2 regions of the Bacillus sp. GW821-FHT01G09 genome follow, and region 2 is predicted to be linked to the other one. Evidence: a T-box and tRNA genes for the amino acid it is inferred to sense, from the RefSeq annotation. Region 2 holds a T-box; the other holds one or more tRNA genes.

Region 1 (3,972 bases), on a different contig from region 2:
CTGCATAAGAACTTGTTAGATATCAGCTGGTGGTATGCCGGTCTCCGATCCTTTTCCCCGTCATAATGGGGACAAAAGCTCCCTTGCAAAAAACCTAAACTTTTCAAACTTGTCAGCGGTCCGGCTGAATCTGTCACCCCTTCTTCAAACCAGCAGATCGCATCGGCACTTAATCCAGCTACAACCACACCGTTCTTCCATGCTTCCCTGAGAATATGATCCAGCCCACACTCTTTCCATAACACAAGTAAATTCCGCGTATTTCCACCGCCAACATAAATCACGTCCATTTCCATAACAAAAGAAGCTAAATCTGTTGATGGCGGCTTAAACAAAGATAAGTGAGACGGCACACAATCCAGTGTTTTAAATGCATGATAAAACCGCTGAATATAGTTTTGGGAATCTCCGCTCGCCGTCGGCAAAAAACAAATACGAGGCTGCTCTCGTTTTGATTGATTGAGGATATATTGATCGAGGGACAAATTATCCGGATCCATCGAAAAACCCCCGCCCCCCATCGCAATAATCTGCTTCATCATCACACCCCCCAACAAAATTTGTTGCTTATTATAGCATTTTGTATAGAAGCAAGAAACAAAGCCAAATACTTTCTTATCAGGAGCTGCTAAAAAAACAAAGGAGGTGGTTTCCCATTGAACAAAGTCTTTGTCCCAAAGATATTCTTGATTTGTTAACAACAATAAAAACCAGCATTAACAAATACACTGTCGCAATAACAGAAGCCGAAAATCCCCACATCAGAAGAGCATTGCATGATCAATTAGATACAACTGTTTATCTCCATGATGAACTGTCAGATCTTCTGTTAGAAAAGGGGTGGCTCGGGTGAGCAATTACGCTTTTATCTTGCAGTAAAGACCACAAAAAGAGACGGGATCTCAAAGATGAGATGCCGTCTCTTTTTTATTGCTCCACTCTTCTTAAAGCCTCGTTTACCGTTTCTTTTATAAACGCGTCTTCACCGCTTAATCGGTCTAAACTGAGATCACCGTTTCTCAGCCTTTCGGAAATATTGTTTATATCCTCCTCTACTGTGATTTGCAGCTCACCAGCCAAAAACATTCTGTGTAATTCATCTGCAACCAAACTTTCTTTATTCACTTCCATCCACTCCTTTATTTTCTTAGTCTGTCCCTAGGCCGAGACGAATAATAGGAAAAAAGTATGAATCAGATGAATCTTTTTTCCTCCTTCTTACGTATATCTGTTGAGAAAAAAGAAAAAGGGGAAGATCTAACATGTCACTTTTTAAGAAGCTTGCGGCAAGTGCCGGAATTGGAGCAGCAAAAGTTGATACTATTTTAGAGAAAGACGCATATTTTCCTGGAGAAGAAGTACAGGGAACTGTACATGTCAAAGGCGGAAAAATCGCTCAGGACATCCGTTATATCGATTTACAGCTTAGTACACGGTATGTCATTGTAAAAGACGATGAAGAGCACCGGAAATACGCTACAATTCATTCTTTCCGGGTCACTGGTTCATTTACCATTCAGCCTGGTGAAGAGCATCAATTTCCGTTCACATTCACTCTGCCTCTAGATACGCCGATCACTGTAGGGAAAGTAGAGGTTGCCGTGGTGACAGACCTTGACATTCAAGGCGGTATCGATAAATCCGATCATGACCGCATTTTCGTTGAAGCGCACCCTTGGATTGAAAATGTGCTTGAAGCAATCGAAAACCTGGGCTTCCGTCTTAACGAAGCAGACTGCGAACAAGCGCCCTACTTCCAGCGTCGTCTTCCGTTCGTTCAGGAATTCGAATTCGTTCCGACTTCCGGATATTATCGTCAGATGCTTGATGAATTAGAGCTCATTTTCCTTTTAGACGAAGACGGTTTGGAAATCATTTTCGAAGTCGACCGCAGAGCAAGAGGACTCCGAGGGCGGCTGGAAGAGATGTATAATGACGGAGAACAGCTTGTACGCGTCCGTTTCAGCCAATCAGAGCTTGAAGATACAGAAGAGCTAGAAGAGGTGCTAGAAGAGATCCTAGACCAATACGCTGAGTAAGTATAAAAAGGAGCCGAGGCTCCTTTTCTTTAATAAAAAATAAAAACCCGTTTCTGTTAAGAAACGGGTTTTTCAGTATACCGGTGGTCGGGGTCGAACCGACACTCCAGAAGGAACACGATTTTGAGTCGTGCGCGTCTGCCAATTCCGCCACACCGGCAAGTTTTACGTCGTATCTAACCGACGAATATAAATATATCATGGATCTCATAAAGTGTCAACGTATTTCAAAAAAGTTTTTATGGAAATATAAAATAAAAGTGTTGAAAGACTAGCTATACAGCCGCTTTATAATAGGCCTCGGAACTTAACTTGTTATGATAAATCAAAGCATTAAAAAAATGATCTACATAAGTAGATCATTAATATGATTAGTTATAATGATAAAACACAAACACCAATTCAACTTACCATGTAAGTAAAATTGGTGCCGAGGGCCGGACTTGAACCGGCACGGTAGTCACCTACCGCAGGATTTTAAGTCCTGTGTGTCTGCCAATTCCACCACCCCGGCAATAAGAAGGCGACACCCGGATTCGAACCGGGGATAAAGGTTTTGCAGACCTCTGCCTTACCACTTGGCTATGCCGCCGTAATTGGAGCGGAAGACGGGATTCGAACCCGCGACCCCCACCTTGGCAAGGTGGTGTTCTACCACTGAACTACTTCCGCATTTTTAATGGACTTAATACACTATATGCAGTTGATATAAAAAGTGAGACTGGGCTAGCTGGATTCGAACCAACGCATGACGGAGTCAAAGTCCGTTGCCTTACCGCTTGGCTATAGCCCAATGATAATATGGGGCGATTGATGGGAATCGAACCCACGAGTGCCAGAGCCACAATCTGGTGCGTTAACCACTTCGCCACAACCGCCATAATCTCAAGATGTCATAAATTTGGCAGGGGCAGTAGGAATCGAACCCACACCGGAGGTTTTGGAGACCTCTGTTCTACCGTTAAACTATGCCCCTATAAATGGTGGAGGGGGGCAGATTCGAACTGCCGAACCCTGAGGGAGCGGATTTACAGTCCGCCGCGTTTAGCCACTTCGCTACCCCTCCACATTAAATTTTGAAAAAACAGTGCCGGCAAGAGGACTTGAACCCCCAACCTACTGATTACAAGTCAGTTGCTCTACCAATTGAGCTACACCGGCATAGGTGGTGGCTCGGGACGGAATCGAACCGCCGACACACGGATTTTCAGTCCGTTGCTCTACCAACTGAGCTACCGAGCCTAAGTATTTAAATGGCGGTCCGGACGGGACTCGAACCCGCGACCTCCTGCGTGACAGGCAGGCATTCTAACCAACTGAACTACCGGACCATTTTAAAATTTGGTTGCGGGGGCAGGATTTGAACCTGCGACCTTCGGGTTATGAGCCCGACGAGCTACCGAACTGCTCCACCCCGCGATGATATAATGGTGGAGGATGACGGGCTCGAACCGCCGACCCTCTGCTTGTAAGGCAGATGCTCTCCCAGCTGAGCTAATCCTCCATCATATAATGACCCGTACGGGATTCGAACCCGTGTTACCGCCGTGAAAGGGCGGTGTCTTAACCGCTTGACCAACGGGCCCAGACTTTCAATTGTAATTATGTATAAGTATCAGTGGCGGAGAGCAAGGGATTCGAACCCTTGAGACGGAGTTGACCGCCTACACGATTTCCAATCGTGCTCCTTCGACCACTCGGACAGCTCTCCAATAATGGCTCCGCAGGTAGGATTCGAACCTACGACCGATCGGTTAACAGCCGATAGCTCTACCACTGAGCTACTGCGGAATGAAGTCTGCCTGGCGATGTCCTACTCTCACAGGGGGAAACCCCCGACTACCATCGGCGCTGAAGAGCTTAACTTCCGTGTTCGGCATGGGAACGGGTGTGACCTCTTCGCCATCATCACCAGACAATTTCAGTGACATTT
Region 2 (27,964 bases):
TGCACAAATGCAGCTAGAAGATGCGGTAAATGCCTTGAATAAACTATGGCTGTCGTCAAATGATCAGCAAAGAGAACAGCTGTACAGAATGAGACTTCAGCTTCAATCTTTGCAAAATAATATGATCCTGCAGCACCCTCTTGATGTGTAGGAAAACGGACCCTTTTAAAAGGGTCCGTTTTTTTGTAAAAAAAGGATTGACTTTGTGAGTCAAAGTATTTATTGTATTAAGTGTACTAATTGAAGTAATACACTATAGACACTAATATAAAATCTTTTATATATTGACGTTAAGGGAGGCAGTTATGAAACGTAAAAATCGAAACAAACGTAACGTGCCAATGCTGATTGCGGCATCTGTGATCGCTTGTTCTTTTTTTCTTGTTCTTGTGATGATCGGTTTTGAATGGCAAAAAAGTATAATTGATCATTTTTATCTATAAAAGGTTCAGATCGTATAGAAAGTAGGGAAGTAAATGATTCAAATCGATCCAAGAAGCTCAACACCCATTTACGAACAAATTATTCAGCAAATGAAAGAGCTTTGTTTGAAAGGGATCATGAAGCCTGGTGATAAGCTTCCTTCTGTCAGAGAATTGGCAACGATCATTATTGCGAATCCGAACACTGTCAGCAAAGCGTATAAAGAACTTGAGCGAGAGGGGATTATTGAAACGCTGCGGGGCAGAGGGACCTATATATCGGAGAATGCAAAAACGACACTGGTTGAAGGGAAGATGACGATGATTAAAGAGCAACTCAAACAGCTCATCATCGATGCACACTATGCAGGGGTTGAGCTGGAAAAACTGCACGAATGGATAAAGGAAATCAGCGCTGATGTGAAGGGAGGCAAAAAAAATGATTGAACTGCGGCAGCTGTCAAAAGTGATTGACGGCAATCAAGTATTAAAAGATGTTTCATTAACAATCGAAAAAGGAGAAATCTTTGGATTGCTTGGACGCAATGGATCGGGCAAAACGACGATGCTTCGCTTAATCCAGCAAATCATTTTCGCTGACAGCGGAACGATTTTATTTGACGGCGTAGAAATCAAAAAGCACCCGAAGGTCAAACAAAATATCATCTACATGCCTGTTCAAAATCCTTTTTACGATAAGTATACATACAAGCAGTTAGTCGATATTTTGAGAAGAATATATCCAAAATTTGATGTCACGTACGCGAATGAGCTGATGAACAGGTACGAAATTCCGGAAACGAAAAAATATCGCGAACTGTCGACAGGCTTGAAAAAACAGCTGTCCCTCGTTCTGTCGTTTGCGGCGAGACCGGCGCTGATCCTTCTTGATGAGCCGACGGATGGAATAGACGCGGTGACAAGGCATGATGTGCTGCAGCTGATGGTCGATGAAGTGGCAGAGCGTGATACGAGCATCCTGATCACCTCCCATCGCCTTGAGGACATTGAACGGATGTGCAACCGAATTGGTTTTCTCGAAGATAGTAGACTGACCAACGTCATGGATCTTGATGAGTTAAAAGAAGAATACATTAAAATTCAAATGGCTTTCGATACAGATGTCAATTTGGCCATCAGAGAGCAAAACATTCCGATGCTCGATCAGGCCGGCGTGTTTTACACAGTGCTGATTCCGAAAAGCGATGAGGAGAAAAAGAGCTTTTTGAGAGAGCTGAAGCCAAAAGTATGGAATGAGCTTCCTGTCAACCTGGAAGAAGTGTTCATTGCGAAGTTTGGAGGGAAGCGGAGATGGTAGACCGAGGTCTCCTCTATCGAGAGTGGAAACAGAATCAAGTGGTGATTTTGTTAAGTATCGTGTTTTTAGTGTTGGCAAATCCGCTTTCTATCGTTAATACGTATTTGTCTTATCAAGGGTGTCTGGCTCATCAAGACCCGCAATATTGTGAATTTATTGTGAATTATCATAGAAGCAATCTAATAGATATCAACTGGGTGCCGGGGGTCATTTTGGCGGTCTGCTTCCTCGGAATGGAACGTTCGAAAGGCACGATGGATTTTATATTAAGCCTCCCATATAACAGAAGCCAAATTTTTCAGACGAAATTTTGGTTAGGCGGTTTTGTGATTGTGGTGTCGCAATTAATTGGCTTTTTATTTGCGTGGCTGCTGATTCTTGTCTATAACCCTGAACACGTCTACTTTTTTGAGCACAGCAGCGTTGGAGTAATTGTGATTAGTTTTATGGCTTATTGTTTGTTGATGGCTGCTGGTGCATTAACGGGAAATGTTTTTGCCCAGTTATTAACGGCATTTGCTGCTGCGGTATTGCCATATTTAATTGTTGCATTGCCGGTTGGAAACTTTGAAGTTGTTTTTGGTGTGAATATATGGGAAATATTTCCTTCCCCGGAGGTGTATTTCTCTCTGACGAGCAATTTATTATATCTTGTGCCCATTGGTTATGTTGCAAGTGACTGGCTTATCGATAGTAAATATATTTTAATGATTCCAGCTGCCATGAGCATTCTGTTTTACTTGATTGGTTTGATAAGCTTCAAAAAGCATCCCAGTGAACGAAACGGACACTTTTTCTTATGGAACAGATTAGACCGTCCGGTGCAAATTCTGGTTATGGCTTTCGGCATCCTTGGATTTGGTTTATTTGGATACTATACCGGACATTCCATTATTGGTTATATTTTGGGTATGATCATTGGGGCAGTGGCTGGATTCTTTGTGAGCTACTTCTCTATTTATAAGAAAACAAAAGTGTAAGAAATGCCTTAGGTTTGGAGGGAAGTGAGTTGCCGGATTCAGGACTGCTTTACAAAGAGTGGCGGCAGAATAAAGTCGCCTTAGTTATCACCATTTTGGTTTTTATATTGGGTAATCCATTATCAATTTTAAATATGTATCTCATCTATCAAGGCTGTGTCACTGGAAAAGAAAATTGGGTCGGCCCCTGCGTATTCAGCGTTGATTATTTAAACAGCTCATTTATCTCATTGTTTTGGATTTGGGGAGTCGTTTTGGCGGTCAGCCAGCTAGGGATTGAACGAAGCAAGAGCTTTTTTGATTTTACATTAAGCCTTCCGTATACAAGAGGGCAGATATTTCATGCGAAGTTCCTTAATGGCGGAATGGTGATTGTGATACCGCAACTCATAGGTTATGTTTTATCTGTTTTGCTGATCATGCTTTTGAAGCCTGATCAGGCCGATTATTTTCACAATTACAGCCTTGGAATGATCATCATCAGCATGCTGGCTTATTCGCTAGTTATGGCAGGAGGAGCTCTGACAGGAAATATTTTTGCCCAGCTTTTGGTCTCATTTACCGTGGCCATTTCGCCATTTTTGCTCATCAGCCTGCCTGCAATCAACCTGGAGATCCTTTTTGGCGGATCAATAGATTTTATCCATGGTCCAGTACCTAAATGGGTGCAGTATTTCATTCCGATAATTTATGTAGACTCGAAATGGGCTGAGAATTCACCATATTATTTAGTCATTCCGGCTATCATGACTATCATTTTTTACATTATCGGCTATATTAGCTTTGTCAAACTGTCTAATGAAAGAAACGGATATTTCTTCTTATGGAAGCCGCTTAACCGCCCGGTGCAGATCATCGTTATTATCATAGGAATCATGGGCTTCGGCTATTTTGGTTTTACGGCAAGCGAGAGCTTTGCCGGTTATCTCATTGGCATGGGTACAGGTGCGGTAATCGGTTTCTTGATTAGTTATTTTGCGATTTATAAAAAAATGAAACTTTTGTAAGGGAGAGAGAACATATGATTGATGTTCAGCATATCGACCATTCTTTCACGATCGGAAAAAAGGGCCGTGAGAATGAAGTTCCAGTATTGAAGGATGTTTCATTACGTGTGGCGAAAGGTGAGATCGCCTGTATTGTCGGGCGAAGCGGCTCAGGGAAATCAACGCTTTTGAATTTGATTTCCGGCTACATATCGCCGACAAAAGGGCGGATTGTCATTAATGGCACTGATGTTACGGGGTTTAATGAAAAGGAATGGGCGCAATTTCGGCTTGACCATTTCGGGTTTATTTTTCAAAGCTTTCAGCTCATTCCGGGCTTAACAACGTATGAGAATGTGGAAATGCCGCTGGCGTTAAAAGGAATCAAGCCATCTGAGCGGAAGCAAAAGGTGCAGGACATGCTGAAACGCGTCGGTCTGGAAAACCATGCCGCTCATTATCCGAATGAACTGTCAGGCGGCCAGCAGCAGCGTGTCAGTATTGCTCGAGCGTTGATTTTAAATCCTTCGATTATCTTAGCGGATGAGCCGACGGGAAGCCTTGATTCAGAAACGGAACATGAAGTGCTGGAATTGATCCAGCAGCTGAATCGTGAGCGTGGCATTACATTTGTGATCATTACTCACGATGATGAAGTCGCTTCTATCGGACATTCAAAATTTCAGCTTCATGATGGTGTGCTAAAAGGAGGAATTACCGTTGAGGTTTAAGGATCAGGTTCATTTTATCAGAAGAAATATGAAGAAAAACAGACTTCGCGTCTTTATGACGATTCTTGCGACAACAATGGCGTGTGCGTTTTTGGTTGTGCTGTCGTCCGTTGGGTTTGGGATTCAAAAGACAATTACAGATATGACAATGAGCCAGCAGGTTGTAACGAAAGTCAGTGTAATGGGCAAGGAAGGAGACAAGCCTATTAAAAAAGCTGATTTAGAGAAGTATGATCACGTAAGGTCAGTTGTAGAAAGAACGCAAGTGTATGAACCAAACAAAGCTACTTTAGGCAATCGTACAAATGAAAGCTCAAATCTCATTTTTACTAATATGAATGATGAATTAAAGGCCAATATGGAATTGGAAAAGGGAAGAGTCGCAAAGTCGGAAAATGAAATCGTAGTAGGATACGACTTCGCAAAGAGATTATTAACGAAAAAAGAATCGGAAGATTATAACAAAAAAATCGAGGAAGCAAAAGGAAATCCAGAAGATATAAAAGAACCAAAGGGCTATACGAAAGATATTCTGAATAAAACAATAGAACTAAGTGTATCGAAGACAGATCCTAAAACAGGGGATGTTACAAAAACAAAAACATATGACTTTAAAATTGTCGGTATTACAAAAAAACCATCTCAAGACTGGATGGAGGACTCAAACATTTTTATCAGTGATCAATTCAAAAAAGATTTTTCGGAATTCTTAGATTTCAAAGACGGAAATGTTGAAACTAAGATTGGCGTTTTTGCTGATAAGTTTGAGAATGTGGAACAGCTGACAAATGATCTAACAGATGACGGGTACTATGTCACATCAGTGACTACCGAACTTGAGGGGGCCAACACCTTCTTCATGGTCTTCAAAATCGGACTGATCTTTGTCGGATGTATCGCAGTTATCATTTCAGCGATCGGCATTTTTAACACGATGACGATGGCGGTGACAGAGAGAACACAAGAGATCGGCATTATGAAAGCGATTGGGGCGAGTCCGTCTATCATTCGCCGAATGTTCCTGATGGAAAGCGCGTATATCGGGATTTTAGGCTGTGTGATTGGAATTATCATTTCCTACGGCGTCAGCTACCTTGTCAACCTGGCCGTTCCGATGATTCTCGCGGCCACAAGCGGAGGCGATGCGGGCGACTTGAATTACACATTCTCCTACATCCCGGCGAGCCTTGTGATCATTGCCGTTGTGATTTGCGGAGGGGTCGCAGTCATTTCCGGAATGAACCCGGCGAGAAAAGCAACCAAAACCAACGTGCTGACAGCGTTGAGAAGAGAATTATAATGTGAACGAGCCGGCTGAGACAGCCGGCTTTTTCTATAGCGCATGCTGGCGTTTTGCTATACACTTGATAAAAAAGGAAAAAGTGCGGTGAGTTGATTGTTTAAACTTTTGCTGATTGAAGATGATGAATCGCTGTTTCATGAAATCAAGGATCGTTTAACGGGATGGTCCTATGATGTATACGGCATTCAGGATTTCAGTCAGGTGCTGCAGGAATTTGCGGCGGTTAATCCTGATTGTGTCATTATTGATGTACAGCTGCCTAAATTTGACGGCTTTCATTGGTGCCGGCTGATCCGCTCCCGGTCAAATGTTCCGATTCTCTTTTTATCCTCCCGGGATCATCCTGCTGATATGGTGATGTCCATGCAGCTCGGGGCAGATGACTTTATTCAAAAGCCATTTCATTTTGATGTGCTGATTGCGAAAATCCAAGCAATGTTCCGGCGTGTGCACCATTATAATACGGAGCCGAGTACGATTAAAACGTGGTGCGGCGCTGCTGTAGACGCGGAGCAGAACCTCGTCAGCAATGACAAAGGATCTGTTGAACTGACCAAAAATGAAATGTTCATTCTAAAACAATTAATAGAGCAAAAAAACAAGATCGTCAGCCGGGAAGAGCTGATCAGAAGCTTGTGGAACGATGAGCGTTTTGTTAGTGATAATACGCTGACCGTCAATGTCAATCGCCTGCGAAAAAAACTGGACGTCCTGCAGCTTGGCGCATATATCGAGACAAAGGTGGGCCAGGGCTACATCGCGAAGGAAGAGGACAAGTTCTATGATTAAAGCATTCCTTATCGAAAGGCGGAGCTGGATTGCCGCGTTTTTGTTTCAGCAGGCTTTGATGCTGTTCATTGCTTTTGTCGATCCTTCCATATCATTCGGGAATGTACTTTATATGGTGTATTTGTGCATCTTGTTTTTTATCATATTCCTTTGGTTCCGCTATCGGAAAGAAACAGCGTTTTATAAAAGCTTGAAAACATGGGAGAACAATCTCGATGTGACAGCCATAAATGAACCGGAAACGCCGTTTGAAGCAATGGTTGAAAGAAGCATTGCCGGGCAAACAGAACACTTGAAGCAGACCGCAGCACGGCATCGCTTAGCATTGGAAAATGAAAAAGATGAGCTGATGGCATGGATACATGAGGTCAAAACCCCATTAACAGCGATGCATTTAATCATTGATAGAATGGAAGAAAAAGCACTGAAATCCCAGCTGTCATATGAATGGCTGCGTATTCACCTGCTTCTTGATCAGCAGCTTCATCAAAAACGCATTTCATTTATTGAAAACGACCTGTCAGTAGAATTCATTCAGCTTCAGCCTTTGATCTTTAAAGAAATCAAAGATTTACAATCGTGGTGTATCCAAAAAGGGATCGGTTTTGACATACAGCTCGATGCCAAAGAAGTGCTGAGCGATGCAAAATGGCTGGCGTTTATCATCAGGCAGCTGCTGACAAACGCGGTGAAATACAGCGAAGCCTCTGAAATCGAGATCAAAAGCTTTCAAAAAGGGGAACAGACGCAGCTCCAAGTGAAAGACTGTGGCAGGGGCATTGATCCAAAAGATGTACCGCGTATTTTTGATAAAGGGTTTACATCCACAACGGATCACCATGATCAAGCGTCAACTGGCATGGGCCTGTACTTGGCAAAAAAAGCAGCGGCGCCGTTATTGATCCTTATTGATGTTGAGTCGGAGTTTGGTGCGGGGACAGTTTTTACATTAACCTTTCCAATACGGAATCAATTTGAACATGTCATAAGCGTGTGACGAAAATGTCACATGCTTTTCTTTTTTGTTCGCCGTATCGAAGGAAAAGCCCGGCATTCCTTTTTATAATGAGATTATCCAATATAAAGGAGACTGCGTAAATGGTGATTTTAGAAGCGAATAAAATTCGAAAAAGTTATGGAAACAAGCTGAATAAACAGGAAGTGCTGAAGGGCATCGATATTCACATTGAAAAGGGCGAATTCGTCAGTATTATGGGTGCTTCCGGGTCGGGAAAAACCACTTTGCTCAACGTTCTGTCCTCAATCGATCAGGTCAGTCACGGAACCATTCATATTAATGGAAATGACATGACGGCTATGAAGGAAAAGCAGCTGGCTGAATTTAGAAAACAGCATTTAGGCTTTATCTTTCAGGATTACAATTTGTTAGACACATTGACAGTGAAAGAGAATATCCTTCTGCCTTTATCGATCACGAAACTATCAAAAAAGGAAGCCAATCGCAAGTTTGAGGAAGTTGCAAAGGAACTGGGAATATATGAATTACGGGATAAATACCCGAATGAAATTTCCGGCGGCCAGAAGCAGAGAACATCCGCTGGAAGAGCGTTTATTCATGACCCGAGCATTATTTTCGCTGATGAACCGACCGGCGCGCTCGATTCGAAATCGGCCTCCGATCTATTAAATAAGCTGAGCCAGCTCAATCAAAAACGCAACGCCACGATTATTATGGTTACCCATGATCCCGTCGCTGCCAGCTACTGCAGCAGAGTCATTTTTATTAAGGACGGGCAAATGTATACACAGCTGAATAAAGGGGGCCAGGACAGGCAGACGTTTTTCCAGGATATTATGAAAACGCAAGGCGTGTTAGGCGGGGTGCAGCATGAACATTAATCAGCTCATCCTGCGAAATTTGAAAAAGAATCTTCGGAATTACTATCTGTATGTGTTTGCGCTCATCTTTAGCGTGGCGCTTTATTTCGCCTTTGTCACGCTGCAGTATGATCCAGCAATTAACGAAGTGAAGGCTTCAATTAAGGGAGCTGCGGCTATTAAAACCGCTTCGATTTTGCTTGTGGCTGTGGTGGCGATCTTCATTTTATATGCCAATACGATTTTTATTAAGAGACGGAGTAAAGAAATCGGGCTGTTTCAATTAATTGGAATGACGAAGCATAAAATTTTTCGCATCTTAAGTGCAGAAAATGTCATGCTGTATTTCGGTTCATTAGCGATCGGGGTAGCGGCCGGGTTTTCGATATCGAAGCTGGTCTTGATGATTCTGTTCAAAATTGTCGATGTCAAATCGGATGCGAAACTGCATTTTTCTGAGCAGGCCTTGGTCCAAACGGTCATTGTGTTCTGCGGCATTTACCTTTTGATCATGATCATGAATTATACGTTTATCAAAAAACAGAGTATTTTATCTTTGTTTAAAGTAACGTCCTCCACTGAAGATAAAGTGAAGAGAATATCCTTTTTCCAAATGCTGATCGGCGCTTTAGGCATCGTGCTGATTTTGACAGGATACTATGTGTCTTCTGAGCTGTTTGGCGGAAAATTTAAGACCATTAACGAACTGTTTGGCGCGATGAGCTTTATCTTGGGGGCTGTCATTATCGGGACGTTTTTGTTTTATAAAGGATCAGTTACGTTTATCTCGAATATCATTCGAAAAAGCAAGGGCGGCTACTTAAATATTTCTGAGGTTCTGTCACTGTCATCGATCATGTTCAGAATGAAATCGAACGCATTGCTGCTGACGATTATTACAACCGTTTCAGCGCTCGCCATCGGGCTGTTATCTCTTGCTTACATCTCGTATTACTCGTCGGAAAAGACCGCTGAACAAAATGTAGCGGCTGATTTTTCATTCATGAATGAGAAAGATGCCAAGTTATTTGAAAACAGTTTGAGTGAAAGCAACATCTCGTTTGTAAAAAAAGCAACACCTGTCCTGCAAGCAAATGTTGACATTGCAAATATCATGGATGGAACTCCGAAAGAGATGCAGGGCGATCCCGGCAATATGCAGCTTGCTGTTGTTAGCGACAAAGATGTAAAAGGAGTCGATGTGGCGGCTGGAGAAGCCGTTTTCTCAGGATACACCGACTTGCTGCAAAAAATAATGGTTTTCAAGGACTCTGGTGTTATTAAAGTAAAAAGCAAGCATGAGGCGCAGCCATTAAAATATAAAGGATTAAGAGAAGAGTTTCTTGTATCCTACACGTTTACAAGCGGGGGCATGCCCGCTGTCATTGTGGATGACAGCCTGTTTAAACAGCTGGACAAGGATAAAGACCCCCGCATTCAGCTGGCGCAATCTACATTTATCGGCGTCAATGTGAAACATGAAGATCAAATGGAAAAAGCAAATGAGCTTTTTCAACAGGTGAACAAGAAAAACGAGCATTTATCAAGACTGGATACAAGCGCTGCGCAAAAATCACTGTTTGGTATGGTGATGTTCATCGTCGGCTTCTTAGGGTTAACGTTCCTGATTACATCAGGTTGTATCCTTTATTTCAAACAAATGGGAGAAAGTGAAGATGAAAAACCGAGCTATACAATTTTAAGAAAACTCGGTTTTACGCAGGGCGACCTGATAAAGGGGATACGCATCAAACAAATGTACAACTTCGGCATTCCGCTCGTTGTCGGCCTCTTCCACAGTTACTTTGCCGTCCAATCCGGCTGGTTCTTATTCGGATCAGAGGTATGGGCGCCTATGATTATGGTGATGGTGTTATATACTGCGCTCTACTCCATTTTTGGTTTTCTGTCAGTTCTTTATTATAAGAAGGTCATTAAATCGTCGTTGTGAAACAGAAAAAGCTCCAGACATTCTGGAGCTTTTTGTTTATCGTTTTGGCGCCCGATAACCGGCGGCTTCAGCTTCTTCAACTGAGCAAAACATTTCAGCCGGATCGGTTGTCCGGTCGTAGTATGTACTGCCTGGCGTGTGGTAGATGCCGTTTTTGCTTCCTTTGATATTACAGCCTTCTGCTTTGTCAGCTGTTTTGGTTTCATCACTTTTACTCGTATTGTTTAAAGAACTTCCAGTGTCTTCATGAGAACTGGCGGTTTGGCTTTCCGTCTCTTTTAATTGATTTTCAAGCTTTGTTTTATCTTGTCGAAGTGTTTCGTTTTCAGCCTTTGCCGTTTTTGCATCTTCTTTGAGCTGCTTTTGATTTTCTTGAAGCTCTTTAATCTCAGCTTTTAATGATTTCTGAGTCTTTTTTAGATCGCTATTTTCGTTTTTAAGCTTCTCAAGCTTGTCTTGATCTTCTTTGTTGTCTTTTAATTTCTTTGCTTCGGAGCTGACAGATTTATATTCTTTCTCAAGTTCTTCATGCTCTTTTGTGAGGTTTTTATATTCGGCGTTTAGCGCTGAATATTTTTTCTCGGCATTTGCTGCGGAAGTGTCAGGTTCTGCCAATGCTGCCCCGGTAAAGAGCAGCACAAGGCCTCCAATGAAAAGCGGCCAAAAAAGTCTCTTGGAGAAACGTTTTTCCTTTTTCAGTACATATCTGACAAGGTGATATAATCCATAGCCCAGTGCAATGAGACATGCCAGAAAACCTAAGAATGCTAATACCATTTCCATAATATGACCCCTTTTTCTATTTATTTTACATTTTTCAAACAATATTTGTTAGATTTTTTCACGCTCATCAGTTGAAAAATGTGAGAGAGACAGATAGAATGAATGTGCTATGATAACTGGATTCGTACGGAGCCGTTTTAGGTTTCGTTTTTTTCATGAGCTTTTTTAGGTAAGAAAGGGGGATGAGTATGCCGCGTGCTCTTAAAATTTTAGTCATTGGAATGTTTATCAATGTGACGGGTGCTTCTTTTTTATGGCCGCTGAATACGATTTATATCCATAATCATTTAGGAAAGTCGTTAACAGTAGCCGGACTTGTCCTGATGCTGAATTCCGGCGCCAGTGTGGCTGGTAATTTATGCGGAGGTTTTTTGTTTGATAAAATCGGCGGTTTTAAATCGATTATGCTTGGGATAGCCATTACGTTAGCAAGCCTGATGGGTCTTGTCTTTTTTCATGATTGGCCAGCCTATATTGTGCTGCTGACGATTGTGGGCTTTGGCTCCGGTGTTGTTTTTCCGGCCAGCTACGCAATGGCGGGATCGGTATGGCCTGAAGGGGGAAGGAAGGCATTTAATGCGATATATGTCGCGCAAAACGCGGGCGTGGCCGTCGGTTCAGCGCTTGGCGGTATCGTGGCATCTTTCTCGTTTTCATATGTATTTTTGGCAAATGCCGCGCTGTATCTGGTCTTTTTCTTTATTGTATATTTCGGATTTCGAAATATTCAGACGGGAGATGCGTCCCAAACGTCTGTGCTTGATTATGATGCTGTGAACAGCAAAGCAAAATTTGCCGCACTGATCATTTTAAGCGGAGGCTATGTACTCGGATGGCTGGCTTATTCTCAGTGGTCAACCACAATTGCTTCGTACACACAAAGCATTGGAATATCTCTTTCCTTATACAGCGTGCTGTGGACGGTTAACGGAATTCTCATTGTGCTCGGCCAGCCGCTCGTCAGTTTTGTGGTGAAAAAATGGGCCGAGTCGCTAAAAGCGCAAATGGTCATCGGCTTTATCATTTTTATTGTGTCTTTCAGCATGCTGCTGACTGCAAAGCAATTTCCGATGTTTCTCGCTGCGATGGTGATCCTGACTATCGGAGAAATGCTTGTTTGGCCTGCTGTGCCGACTATTGCCAATCAGCTTGCCCCTAAAGGGAAAGAAGGCTTTTATCAAGGCTTTGTCAACAGTGCGGCGACAGGCGGCAGAATGATTGGTCCCCTGTTCGGAGGAGTGCTTGTCGATCATTACGGCATTAAGGCTCTTGTTTTATCTCTGTTGGTATTGCTGCTGATCAGTATTGCCACAACGCTTCTATATGACAAACGGCTAAAATCAGCTAAAGAAACAAATAAGCAGGCATCAATCTCTTCATAATAAAAGATCCCGCCGGATGAGCGGGATCTTTTTACATAATCGGAAGCACTTTGACGGCATCCTTTACATTTGAATATGTTTTCAGCGACGAAAAATTGGCATCCAGTTTATTCATTTTCATAGCCAATTCAGGTTTAATGCCGGTAATGATTAACTCAGTTCCGGTCAATTTCAGCAAATGGCTCAGCTTGAAAATTTGGTCGGCCGTTTGTTCGTTCACTTGGGCCAATCCGGATAAATCAATGATCAAATAATCATCTTTGGATGTTGATAAGATATTCGTCAATGTGCAAACGATGGAATTAAATCGCTCCTCTGTCAGGTTTCCGACTAGCGGAAGAGCCGAAATGCCATTGCGAATCGGGACAATAGGAGTTGAAAGTGCAGTAATTTCCGTGAGGGAATCCTCGAGAAGCTTTTCATATTCTTTTTGCTTGGTGATATCATTCTGAATTCCGACAAAATACGTTTTATCCTCTATTTCCATTGGATCAATATTTAATTCATTCCAGAACATCGTTCCGTCTTTTTTGTAGTTTTGGATCTGAACGGTGACCGGTTCTTTATTTTGTAAAGCGGTTCTGATGTTGTCCACTTCTGCAGGATCTGTGTGTTTCCCCTGTAAGAAGCGGCAGTTCTTTCCTAAAATTTCCTCGGTCTTGTAGCCGGTCATTTGAACAAAGCCTTGATTTACGTAGACAATAGGATTATCTTCAAGTGCGGGATCTGTAATTACCACACCGACTCGCACGTGATCAAGCGCTTTTTTGATGACTTCCAGCTGTCCTGGTATCCCAAATGATTGAAAACTAGCCATATAAATCCCCCTTAGGCCGTCAGCTTGCTATGCGAAAGCCTGATATTCCCCTTTTTTAAAATGAATTCTACAGTAACCGTAGCACAACACATGTTCTGATTCAAGCAAGTGCAGTTTGTTGTTTGTCATTAGGGCTTGTCCTCGTATACACTAAAAATAAGAACAGAATTTGAACATATGAACGGAAAGGTTTTCTACATGCTAAATAGGTGACTAGGTCAATGTCACTGGGTGAAAAATGAATCCAATGCATCAAGCTTACCGATCATGTGTTCACATATAATGGAAGAAACAAGCTTTTTACAGATTTGCCGGTATGTAGATATCGAAAATCATCGGAATCGTTTAAGGGGGCTGGATGGCCTGAAGTCGCTTTACGAAATAAGGGCTTTAGGAAGGTGATGATGAAGATGCTGCATCAGGTACTCATTGCTTGTGTAATTGGAGGAATCATGGGGATTCTCGGTCATGTGAAAAAGAGAGGTAGGCTGGAGAAGCCCAGAATGACGAAGCGGTTTATCTACCTTGGATTTTTGGAAGATTGGTTTATCGGCATGACGGCTTCCATTTTACTTGTATTATCCGCTGACCCCGATTCAGGAATTCAACTTGTCATCTTATCCATTATCTCAGGCTACGGCGGTGAAGCTGTTCTCAGAAGTTTTGACTTTGTGAGAGAACTGAACAGCGGCGGCGAACCGGCCGAGTCCAAACGTCAAACCAAAACTCCACCCGAATAATTGTCCTCAATCTCCGCCCGTTCAGGGTACATTCCCATTGTATACAAACCTGCTTGCACTTATGAACAGAATTCTATAAAATACAGTTAGATTACGGTTGCGATAAGAACAATGAAGAGGAGCAGTAAGAAACAGATATTGTTGCAGAGAGTTGACGGCTGGTGAAAGTCAATCAAGTTTGTTTCCGAACTCACCTCAGAGTTGCAGCGGTGAAAAGCCGCTGACGCATAACTGCGTTAAAAGTATCAAGTGAGTGCGGCGTATGCCGCGCTAACGAGGGTGGTACCGCGGGAAAACGAAAGTCTCTCGTCCCTTTTTGGGATGAGGGAGTTTTTTTTAGTTTGGGAATATTCTGAATATAATCCTCTCCTTCCCGTCAATACTTGAACCATACACGCCGTATTCAATCAGAAGGAGGTTTTTACTTTGAGTTTTCAGCACAAAGAGATAGAAAAGAAATGGCAGACATATTGGCTTGAAAACAAAACATTTGCCACTCTTGATAATAATGAAAAACAAAAATTCTACGCGCTGGACATGTTTCCTTATCCGTCTGGAGCTGGGTTGCACGTCGGCCATCCTGAAGGATACACAGCTACGGATATTCTGTCCCGCATGAAGCGCATGCAGGGCTATGATGTCCTTCATCCAATGGGCTGGGACGCATTCGGCCTGCCAGCTGAACAATATGCGCTTGACACAGGGAACGACCCCGCTGTGTTTACGAAGCAGAATATTGATAACTTCCGCCGCCAAATTCAAGCGCTTGGCTTCTCATATGACTGGGATCGCGAAATCAATACGACTGACCCTGAATACTATAAATGGACGCAATGGATTTTCTTAAAGCTATACGAAAAAGGCCTTGCTTACGTTGACGAAGTGCCTGTAAATTGGTGCCCTGCGCTCGGTACTGTTCTTGCCAACGAAGAAGTCATTGACGGCAAGAGCGAACGCGGCGGCCATCCGGTAGAGAGACGCCCAATGAAGCAGTGGATGCTGAAAATCACCGCTTATGCGGACAGGCTCCTTGAGGACTTGGAAGAGCTTGATTGGCCGGAAAGCATTAAAGATATGCAGCGCAACTGGATCGGCCGTTCGGAAGGCGCTCACGTTCATTTTGCTATAGATGGACATGATGATTCCTTTACGGTGTTTACAACAAGACCAGATACGCTGTTTGGCGCTACATACACTGTCCTTGCCCCGGAACACGCATTGGTGGAAAACATCACAACGGCAGAGCAAAAAGAAGCTGTTGAAGCTTATATCAAAGAAATTCAATCAAAGAGTGACCTTGAACGCACAGATCTTGCGAAAACAAAGACAGGCGTATTCACAGGAGCGTATGCGATCAATCCTGTGAACGGAGAAAAACTGCCGATTTGGATTGCGGATTATGTTCTTGCATCATACGGAACAGGTGCTGTCATGGCAGTTCCAGGCCACGATGAGCGTGATTTTGAATTCGCCAAAACATTCGGCCTTCCGGTGAAGGAAGTCGTAAAAGGCGGGAACGTCGAGGAAGCAGCCTATACTGGCGACGGCGAGCACGTGAACTCTGATTTCCTGAACGGTCTTCACAAACAGGAAGCGATTGAGAAAGTGATCGCTTGGCTGGAAGAAACGAAAAACGGTGAGAAGAAAGTGACGTACCGTCTTCGTGACTGGCTCTTCAGCCGCCAGCGTTATTGGGGCGAGCCGATTCCGGTCATTCATTGGGAAGACGGAACGTCAACAGCTGTCCCTGAAGAGGAGCTGCCGCTGATTTTGCCGAAAACGGATGAAATCAAACCGAGCGGAACGGGCGAATCACCGCTTGCGAACATTAAAGAGTGGGTGGAAGTCACAGACCCTGAGACAGGGAAAAAAGGAAGAAGAGAAACGAATACAATGCCGCAATGGGCGGGAAGCTGCTGGTATTTCTTGCGCTATATTGATCCGCACAATCCGGATCAGCTGGCATCACCAGAAAAATTGGAAAAATGGCTTCCGGTCGATATGTATATCGGCGGTGCAGAGCATGCCGTGCTTCACCTTCTGTATGCCCGCTTCTGGCATAAGTTCCTTTATGATATCGGCGTAGTGCCGACGAAAGAACCGTTCCAAAAGCTGTACAACCAAGGAATGATTCTCGGTGAAAATAACGAAAAAATGAGTAAATCTAAAGGGAACGTTGTCAACCCTGACGAAATCGTGGCCTCTCACGGCGCTGATACGCTGAGATTGTACGAAATGTTCATGGGACCTCTTGATGCTTCAATCGCCTGGTCTGAATCAGGATTAGACGGTGCGCGCCGTTTCCTTGACCGTGTATGGCGCCTATTTATTGAAGACAGCGGTGAGCTTAATGGAAAAATCGTTGAAGGCGCGGGTGAAACATTGGAGCGCGTCTATCATGAAACGGTCATGAAAGTCACAGACCATTATGAAGGCCTTCGTTTCAACACGGGTATTTCCCAGCTGATGGTCTTTATTAATGAAGCTTATAAAGCAACAGAACTGCCGAAAGAATATATGGAAGGCTTCGTGAAGCTTCTTTCTCCTGTCGCGCCACACTTAGCGGAAGAGCTATGGGAGAAGCTTGGCCATTCCGGCACAATTGCCTACGAAGCTTGGCCTGTATATGATGAAACAAAACTTGTGGATGATGAAGTTGAAATCGTTGTTCAGCTGAACGGAAAAGTAAAAGCGAAATTACAGGTTCCTGCCGATGCAACGAAAGAACAGCTGGAACAGCTTGCTCAAGCAGATGAAAAGGTCAAAGAGCAGCTTGAAGGCAAAACGATTCGGAAAATCATCGCGGTGCCTGGCAAGCTTGTCAATATTGTGGCAAACTAAGCCTAGAAAAAATCCCCTTTGCCAAAAGGGGATTTTTTTCATCAGTCTCAGAATAGCAATCGTTCAGCTGACTTTGATATACTGAACATGATCACTGTGAATAGGAGTGTTTTCTTTGGAAATAAAAGAAATCAGCACAGCCGCTTTGAAAGAAAAAATTGAGGCGGACGAAGAATTATATTTAATTGATGTCAGAGAAGATGAAGAGGTAGCGGAAGGCATGATCCCGCAAGCCGTTCATATTCGCATGGGGGATATTCCTGAAAAAATGGAAACCCTTGATAAAGACAAAGAGTACGTATTTATCTGCCGCTCAGGAATGCGCAGCATGAACGTCTGCAAGTACCTGGATGAGCAAGGCTTTAAAACAGTCAATGTTGAAGGCGGCATGATGGCCTGGGAAGGCGAAACAAAACCAAAAAACTAGGGGAGAGCGGTCCCCTAGTTTTTATTTGTATTCCGGAAGCCAATCGCCGTGTGCTGCAAATAAATCGTCGCACATGGAGATGATGTCCTTCATGGAAAGCTCCGCGCTTGTATGCGGATCAAGCATTGCAGCTTGGTAAACCGCTTCTTTTTTCCGTGTGACAGCCGCTTCGATTGTCATCAGCTGTGTATTAATATTCGTCCGGTTTAAGGCGGCAAGCTGCTCAGGCAGTTCTCCGGCGAAGCACGGTGTAATTTTTTTTCTGTCGGCGACGCATGTCACTTCCACAACCGCTTTTGAAGGAAGGTTGGTGATCAGCCCTGTATTCAAGACGTTTCCTCCGAAGGTGAATGATTCGTTTGTTTCCATTGCTTCTATAATTCTTGAACCATATTCCTTTGAGCGTTCGTGCGTAAGGTGTTTATTATTGACTATATCATCCCGCATTTTCTCCCAATTTTCAATTTGCTTGACGCACCTTCTCGGATATTCGTCGAGCGGGATTTGCAGCTCGCTGATCAGTTCAGGGTAATTCCGTTTAATAAAGTACGGGTGATACTCTGCGTTATGTTCGGACGATTCTGTGACATAATAGCCGAACTTATCCATTAATTCAAACCGCACCATATCATGATGCTTTGTTTTTTGTTTTTCTTTCGCTCTCCTTTTGATTTCTGGATATAAATCTGTGCCGTCTTTTTTGACTTCCAAAAGCCAAGCCATATGATTAATGCCCGCAATGCGTTCCTCAATTCCGTCATGCTCCATTCCGAGAGCTTTAAATAAATCCTTCGTGCACACTTGAACACTGTGGCAGAGCCCGATTGTTTTGATATTGGTATAGCGGAGCATGGCGCCTGTAAGAGTGGCCATTGGATTTGTATAGTTTAAGAACCATGCGTCAGGGCACATTTCCTCCATATCTTTTGCGATATCAAATAAGACCGGGATTGTTCTGAGAGATCTGAATATCCCGCCGATGCCTACTGTATCGGCGATCGTCTGGCGCAGCCCATACCGTTTAGGAATCTCGAAATCGATGACTGTGCTCGGTTTGTATCCTCCAACCTGAATCGCATTGATGACATAGCCTGCGTTTTGCAAGGCGAGTTTCCTGTCATCATAGCTGTTGATGGCCACACTTGGGTTATAACGGTCTCTTAGATTTTCGAGCATGAGCTGGGATTCCTGCAGGCGTTTGGGATCAATGTCGTAAAGAGCGAACTCAAATCCATTCAGTGCCTCTGTTAACAGGCAGTCTCCCAAAACATTTTTGGCGAAAATCGTGCTCCCTGCACCGATAAATGTAATCTTTTTCATATTGCTTCCCCCTTTAATGTTAACCCTTTACCGCTCCGGAAGACAGGCCGGCAATAAAGTATTTTTGCAGCGCCAAAAACAGAACAACCATCGGCAGCATTGCCATAAGTGCCGCTGCGGCAACTAAATGAAGGTTGTTTGCGTTTTCTCCGAAAAAACCTGCCATGGCTACTGTTAATGTCTGAACCTTTTGATCTTGTAAAAAGAAAATGGCAAATTGATAGTCGTTCCAAATAAAGACACAAGAAATAATACAGATGGTCGCAGTGATCGGCTTCAGCAGAGGAAACACAATCGTAAAAAAGATTTTCAGCATGCCTGCGCCGTCAATTCTTGCGGCTTCTTCAAGCTCTTTTGGAATGGTCGATCGGATAAAGCCTGAATATAAGAATACGGTTAACGGCATGTAAGCCGCTGTATTGATGAAAATGGCGATTGCGTGTGTATTGACCATTCCGGCGTCCACGACCATTCGGTACAAAGGAACCATGGACGTTAACGGAGGGATGATCATAATGGAAATCAACAAGGCAAAAACAGCTTTATTCAGTTTCGTTTCCCGCCGGGCAAGCGGGTAGGCGGCAAGTGAGCCGAATATAATTAATAACAAGGCAGAAAAACCTGTGATGATCATGGTGTTTATAAAAGAGTTTCCTAGCGAAGCGCGCTCCCACGCCTCTGAAAAATTATGAAAGGAGATGTCGGCTGGAAATATCCATTTCGAACTGTAGTCTCCTTTTGCTTTCAATGAAGTGGTCAGCAGGATATAAAAAGGAATAAAATGCGCACAGGCCACAATGGCTGCAAGAAGTGTAATGATCCGCATGCTTTTTGTACGGGCGGCTCTCATGACATTTCCGTCTCCTTTCTTTTAAAGTACGCAAGCGCGCAAAAGCTGATGATCAAAATGACAAATGCCATAAATATGCCTTGCGTTGCGGCATAGCCGGCATCCTGCCGTTTGAAATACAAATCATACATAAACGTGGACATGGATTGTGACGCATTTCCGGGGCCGCCTGCGGTGAGTGCAATGATGACGTCAAACAGCTTTAAGCCTCCGATAATGTTGATGACCATATTAATGGTAATGGAGGGCATTAACAGCGGCAGCGTGATGGTAAAAAACTGCTGGCCTTGTTTCGCGCCATCCATTTGCGCCGCTTCATAGTAGTCTTTCGGAATGCTTTGCAGACCGGCTAAGTAGACAACCATAGCGATCCCGACATATTGATAGGTGTTAATCATGACAATGATCCATGGATTGAGCGAGGGACTGGCGAGCGCATTAATAGGGCTGATGCCGAAGACCCCGAGCAAATCGTTGAGCGCGCCTCCGTCATAGGAGAAGAAAAAGTACCAAATGTAGCCCATAATGAGCGGGCTGATCATCACCGGCAAATACACAATTGTTCTTGTTACCGCTTTCGTTTTAATGCTTTGATTCAAGAGCAGAGCGTACAGAAGACCGACCACATTTTGGAAAAAGGTGCTGCCAAGCCCGTAAAGCAGAGTGTTTTTTAAGATATGCCAAGTATCAGGATCAGAAAACAGCCTTTCATATTGCGCGAATCCAACCCATTGGTAGACTTGTGAAAAGCCGTTCCAGTTTGTAAAGGTAATCAATGTGCCTTTCACAAACGGATAAATCATAAAGACCAGAACGGAGAGCAAAGCAGGAATGTACATCCACCAAAGTGAGGACTGCTTTTTTGGCTTAACCTGTTTCACATGAACGTCCCTTGCGATCTCACTCATTGTTTTCAGCTCCCTGTGTTTCCGATTGCTCCCGGAGTCGTTTATATTCTCTTCCCAGTTTCTGCGAAATGTCTTGAGGCCCCAAAATGTCAGCCGCGAGCTCCTGCCCAACCGTGCCCAGGACATCCCACATTCCGTTTGGCAAGTATAACCGGTCGAAGTAAGGCTCGACTTTGACATCTTGATAATGCTCATAATCGTTTGCGTAGAAAATATCAGCTTTCACATTGGTCAGCCCTGAAGGAAGCGATGTGGCTTCAGCCATTTGTTTGGCATTGGCCGGGCGGGCCATAAATGCGATAAATTCTTTTGCCTCTTTTAATTGAGGCGAATCTTTCCATGCTGCAAGCGTGTAGCGTTCACCGCCGATCCATATCGGGTCATCACCGGGATGGATGGCAGGTGTCGGGATAATGCCGACCTTGACGTTCGGATTGATCTGGGCAACGTCTTGGCCGAGTGTGCCGCCTTGCATTGTAAAGGCGATTTTGTTTTGGGCCATTAATTCGATGAGCTGTGATTTTTTTGCCGTTACGGCGTCGATATTGATCAATTTTTCTTTCTGCATTTGTTTGAGGATTTTCGATAAGTAAGTAAATTTATTCCATTTGAAAGTGCCGTTGGTGAGCTGTTTTTTTTCATTCTGGGCAGGGTCTGTGATGAGAAGAGGTGTAGCGAATTGGTCGTAATATTGGGCGAATGAGCTTTTGTCATAGCCGGCAAACCAGAAGGGAACAATGCTTCCCTTGCTCTTTTCTTTAATCGTTCTCAGTGCTTTGATAAAGTCATCCATGGTTTCCGGCGGAGCAATGCCGTAACGGTCTAAAATATTGCGGTTATACGCCAGACCGTCTTTTGCCTGATTGATCGGATAGGCATACACCTTTCCGCTTTTATTTTTGAGGATGCTGTTTAAATTGGGATCAAGATCTTGAGTCCATTCCATATCCCGGAGATCTGCTGTATATTCTCCGTACCTGATTTTCCCCCAGCCATGTGTATCGAATAGATCTGGCAAATCATTGGCCGCCATTCTGACACGCATCATATTTTCATAGTCATTGCCTGGGAAATGAAGGCTGACATGAATGTCACTGTGTTCCTTTTCGAATGTTGCTGCCAGTTTTCTGAACGTATCTCTTTCACTGTCGGTTGACATTGTAGAATAAATGGTTAACGTCTTTTTTGCGGTATCTGCTGAGCTTTTCTCTGCTGAACACCCGGGCAGAACAAGCAGAATAAGAGAGAGAAATAAAACAAAAGTGTGTTTCATCTTTTCCTCCTTATCATCGTGATGAATCTTTGCTTATGTCACCTCCTTTGCTGTACATCCGCAGCTTTGTCTTACGATTAATGTTGTAGGCAGGGTGACATGGTGAGGAAGCGTTCGGCCATTGAGACGGTCAAGCAGCAGTTTTACGCCTGTCCGGCCCATTTCCTCTGTGTATACCTTCACCGTTGTTAAAGGCGTGCTGGCAAATTCAGCTTCCTCAATGCCGTTAAAGCTGACGATTGCAGTATCCCGCGGCACTTGCAGTCCGGCTTCCTGCAGCGCTTTTAATGCGCCGATCGCCATAGAATCGCTGGCAATAAAGAATGCTTCCGGCAGATGGCCTTGATCGATTGCTTTCTTCATCAGGCGATAGCCCTCACGCATGCTGTATTCTCCGATCAGCACATGCTCAGGCTGGGGGGTGGCTGACTCCAAAAAAGCGGTCAGGCGTTTGTCTTCAATCGTTCTGCGAATGCTTTGGCCGTCCTTCAGCGTATGCTCTTTTTCTTGTCCGCCAATGTAGCCTAACCGTTTGTAGCCTAAGTCGAAAAGGTGATCAATCGCCTGGCGTGAAGCCGATTCAAAATCGATTCCAATCGAATCGTATGCTTGCGGATCTGGTGAATGATTGATAAATACTGCATGCTCCAGCCTTCCGCTGATATGCTTAACCGCTTCATCATGAACACGGCCGATGACAATGACACCATCCAATTCCCGAAAGATATGTTCCTGAAAGGAGCCGAGATGAATCGAATTTGTAATGAAAATTTCCTGTTCAAAGCATTCCTTTTCAATCCCTTTCCGAATGGAAGAAAAGTAAGGGTCCTGCCTTTCCTGATCAGGGGACAGACAGCTCAGCACACCGATCAGCGGCTGAGCCCGCTGTTTTTGCCCGCGGGATTTTCGGCGTTTGGCAACGGTTTGATAACCAAGCTCTTCAGCGATGTTGATGACTCTTTGTCTCGTTTCGCCCGCAACAGAAAGCGACTCATCTTCATTTAAAATTCTGGACACAGTTGCGCTGGAAACTTTAGCTTTCAAGGCGATATCTTTAATACGAACCATGGGTATCCCTCTTATCTATTTAGTAAAATATTAACTCATCTGTTTTTGATAAATTGATACTATCATATAAAAGTAAGCGGTTACAATAATTGTTTTCGGAATATTTCGTTATATTTACTAAATATTTAGTAAATGATGTGATTTATGTTGGAAAAATAAAGGGGAACCCAGAATCTGTCTCGTAAATGTGAAGTAAGCGAATAAGGAAGGGTGATGGGATGAGAGCCGAAAGAAGAAAGCAACTGTTTCGATTGCTTGGTGATTTGCCTGATCGGAGGCCAATCAGTGTTGAGACATTACGTATTGAAGAAAGAGAAGAAAATATCGTTGAAACGCTCCTGCTCGATTTAAATGGACATGAAAAGGCGCCCGCTTATTTTGTGAAGCCGAAGAAAACAGAAGGACCGTGCCCAGCCGTATTGTTTCAGCATTCGCATGGAGGCCAGTATGATAGGGGAAAAAGTGAGCTGATTGAGGGAGCGGATTATTTGAAAACGCCTTCTTTTTCTGATGAGCTTACTTCACTCGGATACGGCGTTCTTGCGATTGATCATTGGGGATTTGGAGATCGGCGGGGAAAAGCGGAAAGCGAGATATTTAAAGAAATGCTTCTCACCGGAAAAGTGATGTGGGGGATGATGATTTATGACAGTTTAAGTGCGTTAGACTATATGCAGTCACGCTCTGATGTTCAGCCTGACAGGATCGGAACCATCGGCATGTCTATGGGAGGTTTGCTGGCGTGGTGGACAGCGGCGCTCGATGACCGGATTAAGGTGTGTGTGGATTTGTGCAGCCAGGTGGATCATCACGTGCTGATCAAAACACAGAATCTTGACAGGCACGGCTTTTATTATTACGTCCCATCGCTTGCAAAGCATTTTTCCGCATCGGAGATCCAAAGCCTGATCGCGCCGCGCCCGCACCTTAGTCTTGTTGGTGTACACGATCGGTTAACGCCGGCCGAGGGCGTGGACAAAATCGAAAAAGAATTGACAGCTGTCTATGCTGGACAGGGAGCTGCTGATTGCTACCGAGTGGTCCGTTCTGCTTCGGGACATTTCGAAACAGCAGTTATGAGGCATGAAGCTGTCCGGTTTTTGCAAAAGTGGCTGTGACTGTAAAAAGAAATCGAAAAAGACCGTTTTGTGTGAAAACGGTCTTTTTGTTTCCTTTTAACCAACTGCCATAAATCGATGCTTTCTTCTATTGACAGAAACAGGAGAGAATAATATATTCTAATTGTTAACCTTTAAATATAATTGGTTAACAATTGAGGTGAGAAGCACTACACGTTCTTCAGTTATCAGTGAAAGGGCGAGAAATGATGCAAGAAGAAACTTTTTATAGTGTCAGAATGAGGGCTTCTATGAATGGATCTCATGAAGACGGCGGAAAGCATATATCCGGCGGAGAACGGCTTATTCCTTTCCATGAGATGAAGCATACAGTCAATGCTTTATTAGAAAAAGGGTTATCCCATTCAAGAGGAAAACCTGATTTTATGCAAATTCAATTTGAAGAGGTACATGAATCGATAAAAACCATTCAGCCATTGCTTGTGTATACGAATGAAGTGAGCTGCCCGGAAGAAGGACAAAAGCTTGCCCGATTGTTATTGGAAAAAGAAGGCGTTTCACGAGACGTGATTGAAAAAGCATATGAACAAATCCCTGAATGGTCAGATGTCAGGGGTGCGGTGTTGTTTGATATTCATACAGGCAAGCGAATGGATCAAACAAAAGAAAAAGGGGTGCGGGTCTCCAGAATGGATTGGCCGGACGCTAATTTTGAAAAATGGGCGCTTCACAGTCACGTGCCAGCTCATTCAAGAATAAAAGAGGCCCTTGCGCTCGCTTCAAAGGTAAGCCGGCACCCGGCAGCCATTGCAGAATTATGCTGGTCGGACGATCAGGATTACATAACAGGCTATGTTGCGGGTAAGAAAATGGGCTATCAGCGTATTACAGCAATGAAAGAATACGGGACTGAAGAGGGCTGCCGAGTCTTTTTTATTGATGGATCCAATGATGTAAACACGTACATACATGATCTGGAGAAGCAGCCTATTTTAATAGAGTGGGAGGAAGACCATGACTCATGATTTGATAGAAAAAAGTAAAAAGCACCTCTGGCTGCCATTTACCCAAATGAAAGATTATGATGAAAACCCCTTAATCATTGAAAGCGGGACTGGAATCAAAGTCAAAGACATAAATGGCAAGGAATACTATGACGGTTTTTCATCAGTTTGGCTTAATGTCCACGGACACCGCAAAAAAGAACTAGATAACGCCATAAAAAAACAGCTCGGAAAAATTGCGCACTCCACGTTATTGGGCATGACCAATGTTCCAGCAACTCAGCTTGCCGAGACATTAATCGATATCAGCCCAAAAAAGCTCACGCGGGTCTTTTATTCAGACAGCGGCGCAGAAGCGATGGAAATAGCCCTAAAAATGGCGTTTCAGTATTGGAAGAACATCGGGAAGCCCGAGAAACAAAAATTCATCGCAATGAAAAACGGGTATCACGGTGATACGATTGGCGCCGTCAGTGTCGGTTCAATTGAGCTTTTTCACCACGTATACGGCCCGTTGATGTTCGAGAGTTACAAGGCTCCGATTCCTTATGTGTATCGCTCTGAAAGCGGTGATCCTGATGAGTGCCGTGATCAGTGCCTCCGAGAGCTTGAACAGCTGCTTAAGGAACATCACGAGGAAATTGCCGCGCTTTCCATTGAATCAATAGTACAAGGCGCGTCCGGTATGATCGTGATGCCGGAAGGATATTTGGCAGGGGTGCGCGAGCTATGTACAACATACGATGTCTTAATGATCGTTGATGAAGTCGCTACAGGCTTTGGCCGTACAGGAAAAATGTTTGCGTGCGAGCACGAGAATGTCCAGCCTGATCTGATGGCTGCCGGTAAAGGCATTACAGGAGGCTATTTGCCAATTGCCGTTACGTTTGCCACTGAAGACATCTATAAGGCATTCTATGATGATTATGAAAACCTAAAAACCTTTTTCCATGGCCATTCCTATACAGGCAATCAGCTTGGCTGTGCGGTTGCGCTTGAAAATCTGGCATTATTTGAATCTGAAAACATTGTGGAACAAGTAGCGGAAAAAAGTAAAAAGCTCCATTTTCTTCTTCAAGATCTGCACGCTCTTCCTCATGTTGGGGATATTCGGCAGCTTGGCTTTATGTGCGGTGCAGAGCTTGTCCGGTCAAAGGAAACCAAAGAACCTTACCCGGCTGATCGGCGGATTGGATACAAAGTTTCCTTAAAAATGAGAGAGTTAGGAATGCTGACAAGACCGCTTGGGGACGTGATTGCATTTCTTCCTCCTCTTGCCAGCACAGCTGAGGAGCTCACGGAAATGGTTGCCATTATGAAACAAGCAATCCACGAGGTTACGAGCCTTGAAGATTGATTCCTGGTTGAACAAGCGGTTAGACAGAATGAAAGAAGCCGGCGTACATCGTAACCTGCGGTCAATGGATGGAGCGCCGGTTCCAGAGAGGAACATTGATGGCGAAAATCAAACGGTCTGGTCCTCAAACAATTATTTAGGGCTCGCAAGCGATAGACGTTTGATCGATGCAGCCCAAACAGCATTGCAGCAATTTGGGACAGGAAGCAGCGGTTCACGTTTAACGACAGGCAATTCGGTCTGGCATGAAAAGTTAGAAAAGAAGATTACCAGCTTTAAACGGACAGAAGCGGCCCTGCTGTTTTCGAGCGGTTACTTGGCCAATGTCGGTGTCCTTTCATCCTTGCCAGAAAAGGAAGATGTCATTTTAAGTGACGAGCTCAATCATGCAAGTATTATCGACGGCTGCCGACTTTCTAAGGCTGATACAGTTGTTTATCGGCATATTGATATGAATGATCTTGAAAACAAGCTGAATGAAACACAGCGTTATCAGCGCCGTTTTATCGTAACAGACGGGGTATTCAGCATGGATGGCACAATCGCCCCTCTTGATCAGATCATCTCACTTGCGAAACGCTATCATGCCTTCGTGGTCGTTGATGATGCCCACGCAACAGGAGTTTTGGGCGATTCGGGAGGAGGAACGAGTGAATACTTTGGTGTTTGTCCCGACATTGTGATCGGCACCTTAAGCAAAGCTGTTGGCGCGGAAGGAGGTTTTGCGGCAGGATCAGCGGTCTTCATCGACTTTTTGCTGAACCATGCCAGAACATTTATCTTTCAAACCGCTATTCCGCCAGCTAGCTGTGCGGCTGCTCATGAGGCTTTCAACATCATTGAAGCCAGCAGGGAAAAACGGCAGCTTTTATTTTCTTATATCAGTACGATCAGAACCAGTCTGATGAATATGGGGTATGTGGTGAAAGGAGATCACACACCGATTATTCCTGTAGTCATTGGCGATGCCCATAAAACGGTCATATTTGCTGAAAAACTGCAGGGCAAGGGAATTTATGCTCCTGCCATTCGGCCGCCGACCGTTGCGCCGGGTGAAAGCCGTATTCGAATTACAATCACGTCTGACCACAGTATGGGTGATATTGATGATTTGCTGAAAACATTTCATTCAATCGGAAAGGAGCTGCATATCATTTGAGGGGTTTTTTTGTGACGGGAACTGATACAGAAGTGGGGAAAACGGTTATATCCAGCGGTCTTGCTGCCTTATTGAAAGAACATAATAGAGATGTCGGTGTGTATAAACCATTTTTAAGCGGGATATCGCGTCATCATCAAGATAGTGATACAAGTCTGCTGAAAGACATGTCGCAGACCAGTCTTTCTCATGAAGACATTACGCCTTTTGCCTTCAAAGCGCCGCTTGCACCATACGTTGCAGGGAAACTTGAAGGAAAGACTGTCACCATGGAAGAGGTTTTAAGCCATTGGGGGCGGATTAGAGAAAAACATGAATGCTTCATCGTAGAAGGTGCAGGCGGTATTTCTGTGCCATTGGGAGAGGACTATTTGGTCAGTCATGTCATAAAAGCGTTGCAGCTTCCCATGATTATTGTGGCACGTCCTCACCTTGGAACCATTAATCATACCTTTTTAACTGTCAAATATGCAGAAAGCATGGGGCTTCCAATTGCCGGAATTATCATCAATGGAATCAGTGACTCTCCTGATGAAGATGAAAAAACCAATCCTGAGATGATTGAGCGCTTATGCGGTGTGCCGATTTTAGGGGTTACGCCAAAGCTTGCCAATGTTACGAAAGAAACGGTTCTACA

The links. The T-box of region 2 lies ahead of leuS (leucine--tRNA ligase). A T-box ahead of a tRNA ligase gene usually reads a tRNA of that ligase, here a tRNA-Leu.
Region 1: it encodes a tRNA-Leu, which carries the amino acid that the T-box ahead of leuS (leucine--tRNA ligase) is inferred to sense. The anticodon was not compared.

Annotation. Positions count from the first base shown of each region.
Region 1 is NZ_JBWKWL010000002.1:173-4,144, reverse strand. It holds gene AC07VD_RS05395 (Type 1 glutamine amidotransferase-like domain-containing protein) at 1-539, opposite strand, end outside; gene AC07VD_RS05390 (spore coat protein) at 581-853, shown strand; gene AC07VD_RS05385 (hypothetical protein) at 928-1,131, opposite strand; gene spo0M (sporulation control protein Spo0M) at 1,263-2,039, shown strand; tRNA gene AC07VD_RS05375 (tRNA-Leu) at 2,118-2,199, opposite strand; tRNA gene AC07VD_RS05370 (tRNA-Leu) at 2,465-2,553, opposite strand; tRNA gene AC07VD_RS05365 (tRNA-Cys) at 2,561-2,631, opposite strand; tRNA gene AC07VD_RS05360 (tRNA-Gly) at 2,637-2,711, opposite strand; tRNA gene AC07VD_RS05355 (tRNA-Gln) at 2,761-2,832, opposite strand; tRNA gene AC07VD_RS05350 (tRNA-His) at 2,842-2,917, opposite strand; tRNA gene AC07VD_RS05345 (tRNA-Trp) at 2,942-3,015, opposite strand; tRNA gene AC07VD_RS05340 (tRNA-Tyr) at 3,021-3,105, opposite strand; tRNA gene AC07VD_RS05335 (tRNA-Thr) at 3,128-3,200, opposite strand; tRNA gene AC07VD_RS05330 (tRNA-Phe) at 3,206-3,281, opposite strand; tRNA gene AC07VD_RS05325 (tRNA-Asp) at 3,294-3,370, opposite strand; tRNA gene AC07VD_RS05320 (tRNA-Met) at 3,382-3,458, opposite strand; tRNA gene AC07VD_RS05315 (tRNA-Val) at 3,468-3,543, opposite strand; tRNA gene AC07VD_RS05310 (tRNA-Glu) at 3,553-3,624, opposite strand; tRNA gene AC07VD_RS05305 (tRNA-Ser) at 3,659-3,750, opposite strand; tRNA gene AC07VD_RS05300 (tRNA-Asn) at 3,756-3,830, opposite strand; rRNA gene rrf (5S ribosomal RNA) at 3,840-3,955, opposite strand.
Region 2 is NZ_JBWKWL010000003.1:444,124-472,087, reverse strand. It holds gene AC07VD_RS13030 (YtzC family protein) at 1-151, shown strand, start outside; gene AC07VD_RS13025 (hypothetical protein) at 306-443, shown strand; gene ytrA (GntR family transcriptional regulator YtrA) at 477-869, shown strand; gene ytrB (ABC transporter ATP-binding protein YtrB) at 862-1,740, shown strand; gene ytrC (ABC transporter permease YtrC) at 1,734-2,720, shown strand; gene ytrD (ABC transporter permease YtrD) at 2,750-3,727, shown strand; gene ytrE (ABC transporter ATP-binding protein YtrE) at 3,742-4,437, shown strand; gene ytrF (ABC transporter permease YtrF) at 4,427-5,737, shown strand; gene bceR (two-component response regulator BceR) at 5,834-6,529, shown strand; gene bceS (two-component sensor histidine kinase BceS) at 6,522-7,526, shown strand; gene bceA (bacitracin ABC transporter ATP-binding protein BceA) at 7,628-8,389, shown strand; gene bceB (bacitracin ABC transporter permease BceB) at 8,379-10,319, shown strand; gene AC07VD_RS12970 (LMBR1 domain-containing protein) at 10,356-11,102, opposite strand; gene AC07VD_RS12965 (MDR family MFS transporter) at 11,291-12,484, shown strand; gene ytvA (YtvA family blue-light photoreceptor) at 12,516-13,301, opposite strand; gene AC07VD_RS12955 (DUF4257 domain-containing protein) at 13,706-14,041, shown strand; T-box leader at 14,144-14,358, shown strand; gene leuS (leucine--tRNA ligase) at 14,468-16,882, shown strand; gene AC07VD_RS12945 (rhodanese-like domain-containing protein) at 16,998-17,309, shown strand; gene melA (alpha-galactosidase MelA) at 17,331-18,629, opposite strand; gene AC07VD_RS12935 (carbohydrate ABC transporter permease) at 18,649-19,479, opposite strand; gene AC07VD_RS12930 (carbohydrate ABC transporter permease) at 19,476-20,387, opposite strand; gene AC07VD_RS12925 (ABC transporter substrate-binding protein) at 20,380-21,660, opposite strand; gene AC07VD_RS12920 (LacI family DNA-binding transcriptional regulator) at 21,694-22,728, opposite strand; gene AC07VD_RS12915 (dienelactone hydrolase family protein) at 22,947-23,846, shown strand; gene bioW (6-carboxyhexanoate--CoA ligase) at 24,056-24,832, shown strand; gene bioA (adenosylmethionine--8-amino-7-oxononanoate transaminase) at 24,822-26,168, shown strand; gene bioF (8-amino-7-oxononanoate synthase) at 26,158-27,327, shown strand; gene bioD (dethiobiotin synthase) at 27,324-27,964, shown strand, end outside.